DNA from 4 places in the Lysinibacillus sp. NPDC094177 genome. Region 1 is predicted to be linked to each of the others. Evidence: riboswitches for the same ligand, from Rfam matches in the RefSeq annotation. Region 1 holds a riboswitch; each other region holds the start of a gene.
The links. A riboswitch is a leader RNA that binds a small molecule or an ion and turns the genes downstream of it on or off. The one in region 1 is predicted to bind cobalamin.

Region 1 (4,218 bases):
ATACAAATCATATGAAGAATTAATGAAAATTATGCAGGAACCAGTTGATTGGACATATTCAGTTTGGGAACAACTTGTTCAGGCACTTACATACAAAAATGGACATGTGCGTGCAAGTGCTGCACAATTTTTATGCGCATTGGCAGCAAAAAGTGATCCTGAAGAAAGGGTTTTGGAGGACTTTTTAAAGATTTGGGCAGTAACGTATGATGAAAAAACAGTAACTGCGAGGCATACTTTGCAGGCAATTTGGAAAATAGGCTTAGCAGGGCAGGTACAAAGAGATTTAGTCGTTTCATATTTGGCGAAAAGATTTCAAATATGCTTAGATGAAAAGCACCCGACATTAATACGCTATGATATTATTGTATCCTTTAAAAAGCTATTCGATGAGACGAAAGACCCGAAGCTACTAAAAATTGCGGAGCGTTTAATTGATGAAGAACAAGATGTTAAATGCAAAAGAAAATATATGAAAGCCATCCATTAAAACTCGTGGAATGGCTATTTTTTTATGAAAATTCTTTCGTTAATAGAGAATTAGTTTATAATATATCCAGGCGTGTTGATTAGGAAAAAATAGGTTTATTATTGACCGATAATAGGATTTTTTTTGATGCCCTTAGCGGAAAATGCTGTCTTCAAAATGGTTAATAACACACCTGATAATATATGAAAAAGTAAAAGGAGTTAAATAATGAGTATTTATAATTATTTAGTAAAGAAGCCAAATGGTGAAATATTATCAATGGAAACTTATCGAGGAAAAACGCTGTTAATTGTTAATACAGCAAACAAGTGCCGTTTTACATATCAATTCGAAGACTTACAAAAAATGTATGGCAAATATGAGAAAGATAATTTTGTTGTATTAGGTTTTCCTTGTGATCAATTTGATAATCAAAATCCTGAAGATGGCGAACAAACTACACAACTTTGTAAAATCAACTATGGTGTAACATTCCCAATTTTTGAATTGGTGCAGGTCAATGGAGATGCGACACACCCATTATTCAATTATTTAAAGCACGAGATAGACTATCGCGAATTCGGCAAGGCAAGTATGCAGGAAAAAATGCTGGCAGAAGCAATTATCCAAATTGCACCTAGTTTTTTAGACGGTCGTAATATTCGCTGGAACTTTACAAAATTTTTAATAGATACAAATGGTAAAACAGTTGCCCGCTTCGAACCTACAGATTCACAGCTTGATATTGAGCGAGCTATTGAAAGAATCTTATAAAACCTTGGATCAATACTAAAATCCGTTTTTGATTAAAAAAGTTGGTCGATGAAAGTATATGGAGGGAGGATTAGACTAAATTTACGGAAAGCTTCCTCCTACATGGAATGTGCAGTCAAGTACATATTGTGAAGAGCCATAACTTTAACTCTCATTGAAATCAGAATAGAGAATGTTTTTGTATAGCTTTGTAGAAAAAGGGCTTACTATTGTTCATATTCATTTGTTTTCCGTTCATTTCAAAGCTATTTTTTCCTATCAATATATGTTAAACTGCTTTACAAGTGAATAATTCTTGCAGAATAAGGGTGCTAAACTATAGCATAATCGGGAATTCGGTGAAAAACCGAAGCTGTTTCCGCAACTGTAAGTACAGGAATCATAAAGATATACCACTGTCGAATTATTTGATGGGAAGGTTTTTTTATGACTCACAACGTGATTGAATAAACTGTACAAGCCAGGAGACCGACCTTTGTTTGAACGTATAGATAACTCTTCGGAAGCTAGGAGAATATGCGGCAAATACATAGGCTATGACGTGTCTATACGACACACTATTTATGTTATTTTCGTTGTTTCCTTAGGAGTGGGAACAGCGTTTTTTTATGTGCACTTATTAATTCACCTGATGAGATCCAAGGGTGTTTATAAAGTAAGAATTTTTCATGAAAGAAAGCGGGGACTTAGATTTGAAAAAAGATGCACGTTTTTCTTGTTATCCATTTATGCGTGAAAAGGCATTAACAGTAGATTTTGAAATTCGAACGGATAGCCTTACAACACATATTGGCGTCGCTTTGACAGCGGTGAAAAAAGAAACGTTAGAGGTAGTAGCGGATGATTTATTAGCCATTTTGCCAATGGCTTACCATGTAAATGGCTCAGTCCGAGGTAAATTAGCGGTAACCGAAGATGATTTAACTTGGCTAAGTAATCGCTATGATTTCTATGTTAGTCATGTTAAGGAAGAAATACAGAACTTTGTATTACCTCAAGGAACAGAGGCTGCCACTGCATTACATTTATGCCGTAGTGAGGCGAAAAAATCATATCGCATTTTGCACAAAGTATCTGAAGAACGAGAAGTACCAGCTATTCTTTTTGATTATTTAGGATTGCTAGCCAATGTTTTTTTTGTAATGGCTGTCTATATGAATCGGCATGCTGGTATTGCCGAAATACCGTTTATTAGTAAGTCATACCCGATGAAAAAGAAAAAGGAGAATCAATGAAATGAAAAAAATGTTTAAACTTCAATGGCTTTCTGTGTTGATGCTGGCACTTGTATTAGTTGGCTGTGGTGCGAAAGAGGATACTAATAAAGATGCTGTTTCTAAGGAAAATCAACAAGTAGAGAAAACTAGCTATAAAGTTAAGGATGACCGTGGCGTAGAAGTAGAGTTTGATGCCGTACCTAAAACTATTGTTTCATTACAGCCGAGTAATACAGAAATTTTATTTGCTTTAGGTGTGGGTGATAAAATCGTTGGTGCAACTGAGTATGATTCGTATCCAGAAGAAGCTCAAAAAATTGAGCGTGTTTCTGATACTGTAAAATTCAATAGTGAGCGTATTTTAGCGTTAAAGCCAGATGTCGTTATTGCTTATACGACTGGAGGCGATGATGAAAATTTAAATGCCTTAAAAGGTCTCGAAGCTGCCGGTATTAAAGTGTTTGCCATTCAATCAGCTAAATCATTTGATGATGTTTACGGGGATATCCAACAAATCGCAACGGTAATGGGAATCAAAGATAAAGGCGACAAGTTAGATAAAGATATTAAAGCTAAAATTGCGGAAGTCCAAGCGAAAGTCAAAGATGTGAAAGAACCGAAAAATATCTACTTAGAAATTAGTCCAAAGCCAGACTTATATACACCAGGTTCTGGTACGTTCCAACAAGAGATTTTAAATGCTGCAAATGTAAAGAACGTTTTTGCTGATCTCCAAAACTGGGCAAAGGTATCTGAGGAAGATGTCATTGCGAAAAACCCAGAAGTCATCTTAACAACAGTAAACTATGTGAAAGACCCAGCGGCAGAAATCCTTTCTCGTGATGGATGGAATTCAATCACTGCCATTCAAAATAAAGCAGTTTACTATATAGATACTGATATTTCGAACCGCCCAGGTCCACGTATTGGCGAAGCTGTTGAGTTAATAGCAAAAGCCGCATACCCTGAGTTATTTAAATAGTCTATATGGAAAAATAGAATTTTGGAGCTGTCCTTTAAAGGGCAGCTTTTTTAACTAGGTAATTACTCTGGTAGTGTGAACACTTCACTGTGAAGATTCCTTGACCCCGCTCCGCTTGGAAGGAAAAGTGATCGGGAAGAGTGGATAACTGCTCTACTTCGGTGAGAGTGAGAGGTGATCAGATAATATGGCCACCCGCTCCGCTCCGACAAAGAAGCGCTCAAATAAATACCTTTAAAGCTCTAAGTAGTGATGACATTTCCTAGTGTGAATATTGGTATTATATCGAATTGTTCTATAAAATAGAGATAAGAATGCTTGCTAACAGAGGGAGGTGCAGTGAGTGAAACAGTTTGATATGAAGATTATTCCGTTTGAGGCAGTCTATAATTTCCGTGATATGGGTGGTTATAAGTCGAGAGATGGGCGTGCTGTTAAGAATGGTTTGATTTATCGTTCAGCAGCGCTTGGTAAAATGACGAAAGCAGATAAGGAGCTTTTTGAAACACTAGGTGTGAAAACAATTTTTGATTATCGAGACAACCATGAGGCTCAAACTAATCCTAATCCGGTATTCCCGTATGCCAAGAATATTCAAATACCAGCAAAGGGAAATCATGCTTTTGAGATGCCTACAAATACTGGTGGGAAAGATTTTTATAAGGTTGTAAGCCCAGAGATATTCCGAGAATTTTACGCACAAATGCCTTTTAATAATGCCTCGTTCAAGGAGTTAATGGCAACGATTCAACACCCTGAAAATTTAGGGCTTGTTC
Region 2 (4,218 bases), on a different contig from region 1:
GTGCGTCATTTGCGACACATTTGTTAATAAGTGCATGGCTGTATCGATTAATGTTTCGAAATCGTTTACTTTACTTGCTGCATGGATATCAATTGACCCTAAGTTACACGATACATCTAACCCATATTCATTCGGTTCATCTTGGTTAGTAATGATACTTGTTTCTTGAACTTGCAAGATTTCTGTACATAAATTTGACATTTTTACACGACCGATATTTTTGAGCGGATGCACTTTATTGACATTATCATCAAAAATTTCAAACGGATAGCCCGATTCAAATTGCGCTTTTTTAACCTCTGTATAGAGTTTACGTGCATTCAAACGTTTAATTTTACGGATATTCGGATTATCTAGAAGTTCATAGTACATATCTGATATTGAAATTTCAGACATACGTCTGCCATATTCTTTAAAAATATCGTATGGACTAAACAATACAATATCTTTATCACGTTTCATAAGATCGAAGAAAATACTTGGTATAATAATTCCTGTTGACAGTGTTGCGAGGCGAATTTTATCATCAGCATTTGGTTTTTTTGATGAAATGAAATTTTCTATGTCTGCATGGAAAATATTTAAGTAGACAACGCCCGAGCCATTTCGTTGTCCTAGTTGATTTGAATAACTGAAAGAGTTTTCCAACAGCTTCGCTACTGGGATTACACCACTTGCACGATTTAATATCTCTTTAATTGGATCACCTAAAGGGCGTAAATCCGTTAAGTTTACCCCAACTCCACCACCAAGACGTGATAGCTCCAAACAATAACCAATATTTTCGGCAATACTATTCATGGAGTCATCCATTGATAATTTAAAGCAGCTTACTAATTCGCCACGGGCTTTCTTTCCACTATTCAATGCTGTTGGTGTTGCAGGCTGATACGCTTCCATCATCGCTTCGATAGAACGCTCTGCTAGAACGGTATCCCCTTGTGCTAAATATAAAGCAATAATGACAATACGATCCTCATATTTTTCTAAAATTTCTTCCCCATCACGACTTTTCATTGCATAGCTATCGTAAAACTTGCTCGCACTCATAAAAGATGGAAAACGGAAATTATAATCATATGCTTTCTTGTACAGCTTTTTAATAAATTCCATCTCGTACATATCGATAAATGCTTTCTCATAGTAGCCCTCATCGACTAAATAGCGGATTTTTTCCTCGATATCAATAAAGTAACGTAAACGCACGTTAACATATTCTAAAAAATAGCGGCGCGTTGCTTCACGATCCTTTTCTAACTCTAGTAGACCAGTTGTACTATAACGATTCAGTACGTCATTATTAAGCTTTAAATATGTTTTCATCCCATTACCCTCGTTTCATAAAACGTTTGTATTGCTTCATAATCTGCTTGATTTCCTCTTAAATCTAGTTTCCGCACTAAGGGCACATGATAAGTAGCAGCAATTTTCTCACCGGCAGCGCCAAAAACATTATGCCCGAAATTACTATTGCCACTGGCAACTACACCCTTACAAAATTTCCTGTTGTTTTCTAAAAAACATGACACTTTTGAAGGGACATCACCTAATCCATCTGTGTAGGTGATTAAAAGGTAGGGCTCATTCAACACTAACCCATCAGAGAGTTCAATAGATTCCGCTGTTAATTTAGAAACAACATTCCGGACATTGCCTGTACGACTAGCATAAACAATCATATTGCAATCATCTCTATATGAGAAACAATCTCCTTAACATCTCCTATAAATGTTTCATTAATTTCTAAAACAGGCACACTTAAAAAACCTGCGTCAATAATTGTTTGCTTAGCTTGTTCATCGTGATCAATGTTTACAATTTCTGCTTCAAGTCCTACACGTTGTAATTCAGATTTTACCCAAAGGCATTTTGGACAGATTGTTTTCGTATAAAGTTTCATATATATCCCTCTTTTCATAAAATAAAAAAGCTATCCCTTCGAGAGAGATAGCCTAAATGGAAACGTTAAAATACAAAAAAAACACATACGTTCCCATCTCTTAATCCCCGAAGAAATGATCAATTTGTTTTATATAGGCAGGTCTCCTGGCTTTGCTTCATTCTCTGATTTCCTTCCCATGCGAATGCACAGTGGCTAATATCATCGTCAGCTTCACAGTTGCGGGGACAGCGTCGGTATTGCACCGAACTTCTCTATTAAACTACATATAGTAGTACCTTTATAAAACGAACACAATATATTGTTGTTCAATAGAACTAAGTGTACCATCCTTCAAATAAAAAGTAAATCTAGATTAGAAACTTCTTTAATATGAGATTATTCAATATTTTCTTTCACACTCTCAAAATATGATCTTAACAAATAATTAGCTGCAATAGACGACTTATTTAAAAAATTTCTAAAAAATATGAAGTTAAATATATTCGCTATTTTACATTTACCTAAATGCAGTATCTTGTTTATCAATCAGGATTATCTCATTCCATCTAATTAAGAACTCTAATTTAATGTAACACTTATGTAAAAATTAATTTCTGAGGTGAATCAAATGTATTGTAACAGTCTAATAAAACCTTAAAGTTCCATCTATTAAGTCGTAATCAACAATTAGATCAATCGTAGATACAAAGTTATTATTTGAACTCCTTACATTAAAACAGTCCATATTCCAAAGAATAATAGACTGTTTTACCACTTCAATTTTTAAATGAAATCTACCGTACAATTATTCCATTCCTACAAATAAAATAATTCCTTAAAAAATTCAGAGCTGAATTTACTTTAAACTAAGGATTATATTTTGATAATAGTTTATATAATTAATAGCAATTTTAAAAGATTATTATCTCTATTATAATCTCTAAAACTATCATAGACTCCTTTTACTTTACCATTTATTGAATTACAAAAGAAACTATGAACTTCTGGATCCTCTAATTATTCAATTTTCCATTTGTAACATATTAGAAAAAACATTTCTAATCCAGGCATTTTCTTTACTTTATTAAGCAATGTCATTCTATAGTCAAATGCCAAGTTGTTTCATTTTGCATTCCATTTAAATGTTCACTTCTTTTATATTTTTTGCATCTATAATCACTTTATAAAGTCTGATCATCATTATTACTTATTGACCCTACCAGCTCACGTTTTATATTCAAATAGGCATAAGTAATATTCTTATTATTATCCGTATTTTCTTGAATTAACTCTTTTACATAATTCTGCAATGAAATAAAATTTTCATTATATAGGTTGTTCATAATTTGCTGTCTTAACTGATTCTCATAATACGAGATTGAATGTGATGTCATCTAGTTCACTCCTATTTAGTCCATAAAAAAACATCTTTCCATTATGATTTCATGTTTTCGCAAAGCAAACTATTGCCGCAATACTGGTTGGTGTAAGTAAAATGTGTAACGGTACTAACTTCGTCCATTAGTGTTGTTTTTAACAGTTTGATTTATGCCCTCACAAAGCTTTTGTCGATCATTCTAATTATTTCTATTATCGTTGCAATGAGTATGGTCATGATGACTTCTAGTATGCTTTAAAGTTGATTAAAAATACATCACTAAACCCATTTTATACGAAAAATAAAAGAATCCATTTTGAAAAAAGATTAATCAAAATGGATTCTTCTCTAGCAGATATTTATTTTAGGTCTCCATAAAAGGTTTGATTATTTTAGCAACGTTCTTCAACTAAAGCATCAAATAGTTTAATGAGCAAATTTACTAATTATACCTTCAGTTCTTCATATTTAACTACAGAGATATAGTTTTTGTTGCAACTGTTTGTTGAAATGCCTGATCATGCTCAACAAAAACCATTGTGGGATTAAATTTTTGAATAAGCTCTTCAATCTGCATGCGCGAATAAATATCAACGAAATTTAACGGTTCGTCCCAAATATATAAATGAGCTTTTTCACATAAACTTTTGGCTATAAGCAATTTTTTCTTTTGTCCGCCGGAATAATGAGCTATATCTTTCTCAAATTGAATTCGCTCAAAATCCATCTTACGTAGGATGGATTTAAATAACGTTTCATCGATCTCATGCTCTTCGATAAAGTCCGATAATAGTCCCTTCAAATGAGAAGTATCTTGTTGGACATAGGAAATAATGAGGCCAGAACCTACATTCAGCGTGCCTGTATGCTGGATCAGATTTCCTAAAATTAGTTTTAGGATACTACTTTTTCCGCTCCCATTCTTTCCATCAAGTACAATTCGGTCACCTTGTTCAAC
Region 3 (4,218 bases), on a different contig from region 1:
GAATACTTAGTATCTGATACTTCGGTCGATGCTTTTCTTTGCAAAACTTTTAGATACAAAAAGGTAACTTTAAAGTTTTCAAGTTTGTAATCTACTACAACATGAAATGATTTAATCACATAAGGGGTGAAAGGGTTGGCTTGGGAGGTTTTTAGTATCATCGGAACAATTGCCTTCGCTATTTCCGGGGCAATAATTGCAATGGAGGAAGAATACGATTTATTCGGTGTATATATACTCGGTATTGTAACTGCTTTCGGTGGTGGAGCTATACGAAACTTACTAATAGGTTTACCTGTAACAACACTGTGGGGGCAAGATATGATGTTCCAAATTGCTATTGCAGCAATTACAATTTTTTTCATATTTCCACATCGACTCATTCAGCATTGGCATCGCTGGGGCAATTTCACTGATGCTATTGGATTATCAGCATTCGCTATTCAGGGTGCCCTCTATGCTGTGAAGCTCGATATGCCTATTAGTGCGGTTATTGTTGCTGCTGTCTTAACAGGGTCAGGTGGTGGAATTGTTCGCGATTTATTAGCTAGACGACAACCATTAGTCCTCCGTGATGAAGTCTATGGTGTTTGGGCAGCATTAGCCGGGCTTATCGTTGGACTTCAACTATTTTCAGGGGATATCTTTTTATACGTATTATTTGGTGCGATCACAGTACTAAGAATACTTTCATATACGAAGAGATGGCGATTACCGTTGCGGAAGTTACATCGAGCATAGTCTTGTTTCCTTACATCGCTGCATAATAACAAGCCCAAATATCAATTATTTGGGCTTGTTTTGTTGTTTTGATTATTTATATTTAATTCCTTATTCATCACAACAGCGTGCAACCTTAAGCACCTAAGAATATGTGAAAATTACTTTTCTAACAGCAACATAGATTCTTCTAATGTAGCCATATTTTTCATCATGGAGCATGCTGCGTCTAAAATAGGAAATGCTAAAGCGGCACCAGAGCCCTCTCCCAATCGCATATTCATATGCAGCATTGGTTCTATCCCAAGCATTTCGGCTGCAATTTTTGCACCTGGTTCTTCAGAGGCATGAGAAGGAATGATATAGTCTTTTACTTTTGGTTCGAGTTCATATGCAATAAGGGCAGCGATGGTAGAAATAAAGCCATCAATAACAACAGGTTTGCGATGTGCGGCAGCAGCAAGTATCACTCCAGCCATAGCACCTATTTCTAACCCACCAACTTTCGCAAGAATATCAATAGCATCATGACGATTTGGTTTGTTTAATGTAATAGCATTGTGAATGACATCTACTTTATGTTCTATCCCTCCTGGTCCAACTCCTGCGCCGAAGCCAGTCACTTCATTCGGATGACACTCGCGTAGAACCGATAATATTGCAGCACTCGGTGTTGTATTACCAATGCCCATTTCACCTGTCCCGAGTACATTTATCCCATTTTTAATTTCTTCCGTAGCTACTTCAATTCCTACTTCAATAGATTGAATGGCTTCTTCCCTTAACATAGCAGGACCTTTTGCCATATTGTCCGTGCCATATTTAATTTTTTTTAAGATAACACCGGCATCATGTGGAATATCCTCTTTTACACCAACGTCTACTGTGACAATTTTTGCATCTGTGATTTTTGCGATAGCACAAACGCCAGTTCCTCCTCTAGGAAAATTTAATGTTTGAAAGACCGTCACATTTTGTGGATTTGATGTTACCCCTTCATCACAAACACCATGATCCGCGGCACAGACAATAATCGCTTTATTATCAATCGCAGGAAATAGTTCGCCTGTAATTCCTGATAGTTGCACAGCAAGGGTCTCCAGTTTCCCCAAGCTGCTAGGAGGCTTGCAAAGTCCATCTATACGTTCTCTTGCCTTCTCCATCATTTTGTTGTCAGCACTTTGAATGTTTTGAATCGTCTGTTGTAATAATTGCATGAAAATTTCCCCTTTCTTTTTTGCCCCTTGTTACTCGAAGAATGCTTTAGAGAAAAAAATAAAAAGCCTGTAGTTTATTCCATAACAAATAAACTACAGACTTTTCCATCGTCTATATAATCGAAGCAGCTAGGCAGGTCTCCTGGCTCAATTTCAACATTTCATAGAACCTTCCCAGAACGATGCTAGTGGCATTCTCTATGAAACTCCCTTTTACAGTGGTGGGACCGCTAAAGCTTTTCACTTTATTCCCTATTCTCCCGCAATGGGCACCTAATGCTTTTATGCAATTATTTTAAATTTACTTTATTATTTTTTTAGTGTCAATATTATATAATTATAGTGTCTGCAAATTTACCCAAGTTCAATACCACATTAATATTAAATTCAGTAGTTATGTAGTTTAAATAATCAAGAAGTTGATACAAAAAAAGATTTACTTTCTTTCACTTGATTTTTATCAACTTCAAAAATTTTATCAGCTTCATTTATTAAAACTGGGTTATGTGTAACTAATATAACAGTCTTCTGCTTTTCCTTATTTAAATATTTTAGTAATACTTCAATGTTTTCTTGATTTTCTTTATCGAGTGCAGCAGTGATCTCGTCGAATAAATAAATATCAGCATCTCTTAGAAGAGATCTCGCTATAGAAAGTCTTTGTTGTTGTCCAGTCGATAGTTCAAGCCCATTGTACCCTATTACAGTTTCAAAATTATCTTCTAATGTTTCTATAAATGAATAAATATTAACCATTTCACAAATTCTAATTAATTCATCATCAGTTGCATTTGGTTTTCCTACTAACAAATTTTCTTTAATAGTCCCCGTCATGATAAAATGTTCTTGTGATACTAGACAGACCTTTTTTTTATAAATATCATTAGGAATGTGTCTAATATTCGTATCAGATATGAATATGTCTCCCTGATAGCCAACGTATAAACCGGATAGTATGTTTAACAACGTTGTTTTTCCTGATCCACTTGTCCCTTTAATAAGTACTATTTTCCTCAAAGGTATTCGAAGATTGACGTTTTCTAGGACCGAAGAAGATGTTTCGGAATGTGAAAAGCTGACATCTCTAAATATAATTTCACCTTGTTTCGAAAAATATATCGGTTCTAGATTGATAGATACTTCCGAATTCCCTATGTTTTCTTTAGGATCTTCTAATAAATTTTTCACTCTATTTACGGACACGATTGCTTCTTGGAAAAATGTATTTAATTGCGAAAACCTTAGAAATGATTGACTGAAATTATTCGCATAAGTCGTGAATGCTATTAAAATCCCAATAGTTAGACTTCCTGTATAAATAAAATATATTCCTAAAATAAGAATTACCAAATAACTAGTATAATTTATTAATTCTATAATTGATCCAGACTTAATACTTAAGCGCATTTTTTCAAGAGAATTTTTATATAATATGGTATTCTTCTGTTGATATTTATTTATTCCTTCTATCTCAATATTAAATAATTTATATAATTTAAAAGACGATAAAAGTTCCCCTAAATAGGTTAAATAATGATCTAAATCTTTCTTTATGTGAGTATCCTTCATCCTTATCCTTTTTCCAAAATATTTAAAAATGATGATCGCTAAAGGACATGATAGGAATAAAATAGATGCTAAAATTATATTAATATTTATCAATATAACAATTACTATTATTATGCTAATAAAATCTATTATTATGCTTAAAAACTCAGATACCACTTCTGAAAATGCTTTCGTATCATTTTCTATTTTATTCATTAATTCGCCTTTAGCTTTCAATTGATACTCATCCATGTCCATTTTCATTATTCGTTTAATCATTTTTAATTTGATATCCATTTGTATATAGCATGCAAATTTCGCCAAGTAATACTTTTGGATTATTTTAAAAAAAAGATTAACAAGAAAAAGTATAGCCATAAAGATAATCATGTTTGATGCACTATTAAGATCCTTTACTGTTATAAAATCAATAAATTTACCGAATAATAGAGGATGAACTATACCTAATATCATTGAAATGCCCATTAAAATATTTACTAGAAATAATTTTGTTTTATATATACTTGTATACCTAAATACTTCTACTAATATTCTCATGAGTAAATGTTCGGTCCCCCTATGCAAAGCTACTATTAATTTGCTTTTAACTTTACGATATACTGATATGCATTTTTCGGATTCTCATTCAAAACATTTAGGAAATTTTCAACATATAACTCAGTAGTATTAAATTCAAGACTTTCCATTGACTCTTTTTTAACGTTACTAAAGA
Region 4 (4,218 bases), on a different contig from region 1:
TTTGTTCATATAAGCATACTTATCAATGAGTAACATAGCGTTTAACCTTCTTTATGTTTGCCGCGCATTAAGCCGATGAAATAGCCGATAAATCCAGCGCCAATAGCAGCTTGTAGTGCGAATAATAAGCTTTCAATTTCACCACTTGGTGGCTCCCATAAGCTTTCAAACCATGGCTCGTAGCTTGCATCTATTTCACTAATCGCTGCTTCCGCTTCGCCATCAGCACCTCCGAATTCTGCACCTTTTTGAATAAATAGGGGAACGATTGCTAGTAACACAACAATTGCTAAGAGCAGTAAGTTTTTTTTCATGTTAGTGAGCCTCCTTTGCTGAAAAAACACGTAAAGCTTTTAATTCACTGACATTGTATTTTTTCAGGAAGTTCATAACGATCACTGTTAAAATTCCTTCACTAACAGCAAGAGGAATTTGCGTTAATGCAAAAATACCAGCAAACTTTGTGAATGAAGCCATAAAGCCTCCGACCTCAGAAGGGAAGGCAAGTGCTAATTGTACAGAAGTGACAACATATGTACCTAAATCACCAAGCATCGCTGCTAAGAATACAGCTACTGAAAATGATAACCCCATTTTTTGAGAGCCCTTAAAAACATAATAAGCAATAATAGGACCAGCAATTGCCATAGAAAAGGCATTAGCACCTAAAGTTGTAAGTCCACCATGAGCTAAAAGTAAAGCTTGGAATAATAATACGATTGTCCCGATAACACTCATCGCTAATGGTCCAAAAAGAACTGTCCCAAGCCCAACTCCTGTTGGGTGTGAGCAACTTCCTGTTACAGAAGGTATTTTTAAAGCTGATAGCACAAAGGCAAAGGCACCCGAAAGACCTAATATCATTTTTGTTTCAGGATTTTCATCAATTGTTTTTCGAATAGAACGTAATCCTAAAATAATAAATGGAATTGATACGACCCACCAAAAAATTGCCCATTCGATTGGCAAAAAGCCCTCCATAATATGCATCGCAAATGCACGATCTGGCACGAATAAAAATGCCAATAAGAAATAACTAAGCTTCCAACCTGAGAGTTTCAAAAATCTCTCCTCCTCACATTAAAATTATTCGAATTAGTATGCGATCAATATAATTTCGCCTTGGCGTAATTGCGTCCGAATTTTGAATTGTGCAAGCACAATTCATTCCTTTCAAAATCCGTGACATCCGCCGGAGTTTTTTTCATTCAGTAGGTGTTTTGGTCCAGTTGGAACCATATCTGTACTCATCTACTACCTTGAGATGGAGTCTCTTCTGAATGAAAAAAAGCACTTCTCCCTTTGGGGGAAAAGTGCATAGCTAAAAAAGTAAATAAGTTCTAATCTGCTAAGCCGCACACCCATCCTCGTAGGTTGAAACGATCACATATTTTTCGGCAGGTCTCCTGGCTTTAGTTCAACGTTTTATAGGCCTTCCCATCCTTTGGACAGTGACATTATCTATAAAACTCCCTAGTACAGTGGCGGGACCGCGCCGGATTTGAACCGGCTTCCCTTTTAAGCGAAATGCTGAACAATTCGCACCGAAAAAAGATGAAGTTGTGAGATTTCACGACAAAGTGTAACATGGTTTTCCATAAATATGCTATACTTTTTGTGAAAAAATTTTTAATTTAGTCTCTATGTCGAAAATTCGGATAAATAGAAAATGGATGTCACATTTTTCTAAAAATAATTAATAAAAATGTCACAAATTAAGAAAGAAATATTGAAATTTTAAAAAAATAAGCTATGATAGAAACAGTTTTATCAAAATCAATTATGCCGCCGCATAATTGCGTCCGGAATCGGCTTTGTGCTTAGGCCTGCGTGATGCAGGTCAGTTAGCCGTTATCGCATGGATGCGATGATCTTAGGCTAACATCCTTTATTGAACTCCTTTCCGATTTTGTGACATCCGCCGGAGGCTTTAACTTCTTTCAGCGGATGTTTGGATACTTGCTGAAAGAAGTTAAAACTAAATTCATATAAAACGTCCATAAGTGCTTGAATATTTTCAAGATAATAGGGAATTCGGTGAAAATCCGATACAGCCCCCGCTACTGTAATAGCTGATGAAATCGCAAAGGCCACCATATAAAAAATGGGAAGGTGCGAAAGTAAAAAGAAGCTTAAGTCAGGAAACCTGCTTATGTGATGCTGCATGCAAACTTTTCGGAGGGAGAAGTTGAAGCGAAAGCGAGTACCCTTATATATTCGTTTTTAATTGGCTTCTACTAAACCTTTACTCTTCGTCTAGAGTAAAGGTTTTTCTTTTTCCTAAAAGCAAATGAGGGGAGAACGACTATGACAACTTGGAATTTAGAGGGGATGAAAACACATCTTTTTATTTGTAATGGTAGTAGCTGTATGAAAAAAGATGCGGAGGACATTACACAGGCAATCCGTGATGAAATACAGTTGCTGGCACTTGATAAAGAAATACATACAACGAGGACTCGATGTAATGGTAGGTGTAAGGATGCTTGTGTTGTCATTGCTTATCCTCAGGGGAATTGGTATCGCGTGCCGACAACGGAGCATGCGAAGGCACTTGTGCAAGATTTAAATCATGAATCGTTACATAATGAGCATGTCTTTACATTGCGTGAAGGTTCGTTACAACGTACAGCACAGACAACAGCCATAAAAGGTATTGAAAAGGTGAAAGAGGGGTAACAAAATGGCGCAAAAAGGTAAGATTTTCGTAGTTGGCTTTGGGCCTGGAGATTTTAAACATATTACGAATCGTGCTGTGGAGGCACTACAACAAAGTGATATGATCATAGGCTATAAAACTTATGTTGAACTTATTCAGGATTTAGTTAGCGCAAAGTCGATTATTAGTACTGGTATGACAGAGGAAGTTTCGCGAGCACAGGAAGCTGTGCGTCAAGCGGAGGCTGGAAGTGTTGTATCGGTTATTTCCAGCGGTGATGCTGGTGTATATGGAATGGCAGGATTAGTGTATGAGGTTTTAATCGAGCTAGGTTGGACGGAAGCAACTGGTGTCGAGGTAGAAATTGTTCCAGGTATTTCTGCTATTAATTCGTGTGCAAGTTTACTAGGTGCTCCGATTATGCATGACGCCTGTACCATTAGTTTAAGTGATCACTTAACGCCTTGGAATTTAATTGCAAAGCGAGTAGAAGCGGCAGCAATGGCGGATTTTGTTATTGCTCTTTATAACCCCAAAAGTGGGCGACGTACGAGACAAATCGTTGAGGCACAACGAATTTTATTAGAATATCGTTCACCTGATACGCCGGTTGGACTAGTGAAAAGCGCGTATCGTGACCGTCAGGAAATTACGATGACGACTTTAGCAGAAATGCTTGAACATGATATCGGCATGTTAACTACAGTTATTATCGGGAATTCAACAACATTCTTCTACGACAATAAAATGATTACACCACGTGGTTATCAGCGTAAATATACACTCGGTGAAGAAAAACAACCGTTACGACCACATCAACGACTTAAGGAAGAAAATGAACCATGGGCAATGAATCAAGAAACAGGAGCAGCGCGTAATGATTTTGCGACTGATCCTAATGCCAATCGTATTAAGCCCAGTTTAGCTATTACACCACAACCAAAGCCTAAAAAATCGTCACTTGAATTGGCGACAGCTGCTCTTGCAATGGTGAAGGGAACGAGCGCTGTGAAAGTAACACCTAAGCTCGTTCAACAAAAAATCGAATCCGTTTTTGAATTAGCTGTTAGTCCAGGAGTAGCCAATAAGTTTTTTACTCCTCAACAAATGATGACGTTAGCTGAGGTAGTTGGTGAGGAAGGAACGATGGAGTATACACCTGACCATCAAATTCATTTGAAAATTCCAACGTCTGAACCTGAAGAGATTACCGCAAAGCTTCGTGAAGTTGGCTTTTTACTAGCACCACTTGGCGACGTGTTATCGTTAAAGGCTTGTGACTTCTGTTACGGAGAAAAGTACGATTCGATTCCGTATGCGGAAGAGATTCAAGCAAAGCTCGGTGGTATGTCGTTACCGAAAACATTAAATATTGGCTTTAACGGCTGCGGTATGGCGTGTTATCGAGCGGTATTCGATGATATTGGAATTGTTTATCGTAAAAGTAAATTTGATGTTTTTATTGGTGCTAAGCCGGTTGGTCGTACAGCACATGCGGCCCAGCCAGTTGTTGAGGGGCTAGAGCCTGAACAGCTCATACCACTTATCACCGACATTAT

Region 2: another riboswitch for cobalamin. It lies ahead of ACQKNC_RS13650 (glutaredoxin family protein); the one in region 1 lies ahead of ACQKNC_RS12040 (ATP:cob(I)alamin adenosyltransferase).
Region 3: another riboswitch for cobalamin. It lies ahead of cobT (nicotinate-nucleotide--dimethylbenzimidazole phosphoribosyltransferase); the one in region 1 lies ahead of ACQKNC_RS12040 (ATP:cob(I)alamin adenosyltransferase).
Region 4: another riboswitch for cobalamin. It lies ahead of ACQKNC_RS00750 ((2Fe-2S) ferredoxin domain-containing protein); the one in region 1 lies ahead of ACQKNC_RS12040 (ATP:cob(I)alamin adenosyltransferase).

What each region holds. Positions count from the first base shown of each region.
Region 1 is NZ_JBNNTW010000006.1:85,974-90,191, reverse strand. It holds gene ACQKNC_RS12050 (hypothetical protein) at 1-490, shown strand, start outside; gene ACQKNC_RS12045 (glutathione peroxidase) at 698-1,243, shown strand; cobalamin riboswitch at 1,532-1,734, shown strand; gene ACQKNC_RS12040 (ATP:cob(I)alamin adenosyltransferase) at 1,936-2,478, shown strand; gene ACQKNC_RS12035 (helical backbone metal receptor) at 2,480-3,442, shown strand; gene ACQKNC_RS12030 (tyrosine-protein phosphatase) at 3,786-4,218, shown strand, end outside.
Region 2 is NZ_JBNNTW010000007.1:153,964-158,181, reverse strand. It holds gene nrdE (class 1b ribonucleoside-diphosphate reductase subunit alpha) at 1-1,323, opposite strand, end outside; gene nrdI (class Ib ribonucleoside-diphosphate reductase assembly flavoprotein NrdI) at 1,320-1,679, opposite strand; gene ACQKNC_RS13650 (glutaredoxin family protein) at 1,676-1,900, opposite strand; cobalamin riboswitch at 2,020-2,197, opposite strand; gene ACQKNC_RS13645 (hypothetical protein) at 3,064-3,276, opposite strand; gene ACQKNC_RS13640 (Lsa family ABC-F type ribosomal protection protein) at 3,733-4,218, opposite strand, start outside.
Region 3 is NZ_JBNNTW010000002.1:483,328-487,545, reverse strand. It holds gene ACQKNC_RS05830 (trimeric intracellular cation channel family protein) at 136-741, shown strand; gene cobT (nicotinate-nucleotide--dimethylbenzimidazole phosphoribosyltransferase) at 882-1,937, opposite strand; cobalamin riboswitch at 2,053-2,229, opposite strand; gene ACQKNC_RS05820 (ABC transporter ATP-binding protein) at 2,349-4,043, opposite strand; gene ACQKNC_RS05815 (hypothetical protein) at 4,079-4,218, opposite strand, start outside.
Region 4 is NZ_JBNNTW010000001.1:148,218-152,435, reverse strand. It holds gene cbiQ (cobalt ECF transporter T component CbiQ) at 1-36, opposite strand, end outside; gene ACQKNC_RS00760 (energy-coupling factor ABC transporter substrate-binding protein) at 42-314, opposite strand; gene ACQKNC_RS00755 (energy-coupling factor ABC transporter permease) at 316-1,062, opposite strand; cobalamin riboswitch at 1,380-1,564, opposite strand; cobalamin riboswitch at 1,985-2,169, shown strand; gene ACQKNC_RS00750 ((2Fe-2S) ferredoxin domain-containing protein) at 2,308-2,679, shown strand; gene cobJ (precorrin-3B C(17)-methyltransferase) at 2,684-4,218, shown strand, end outside.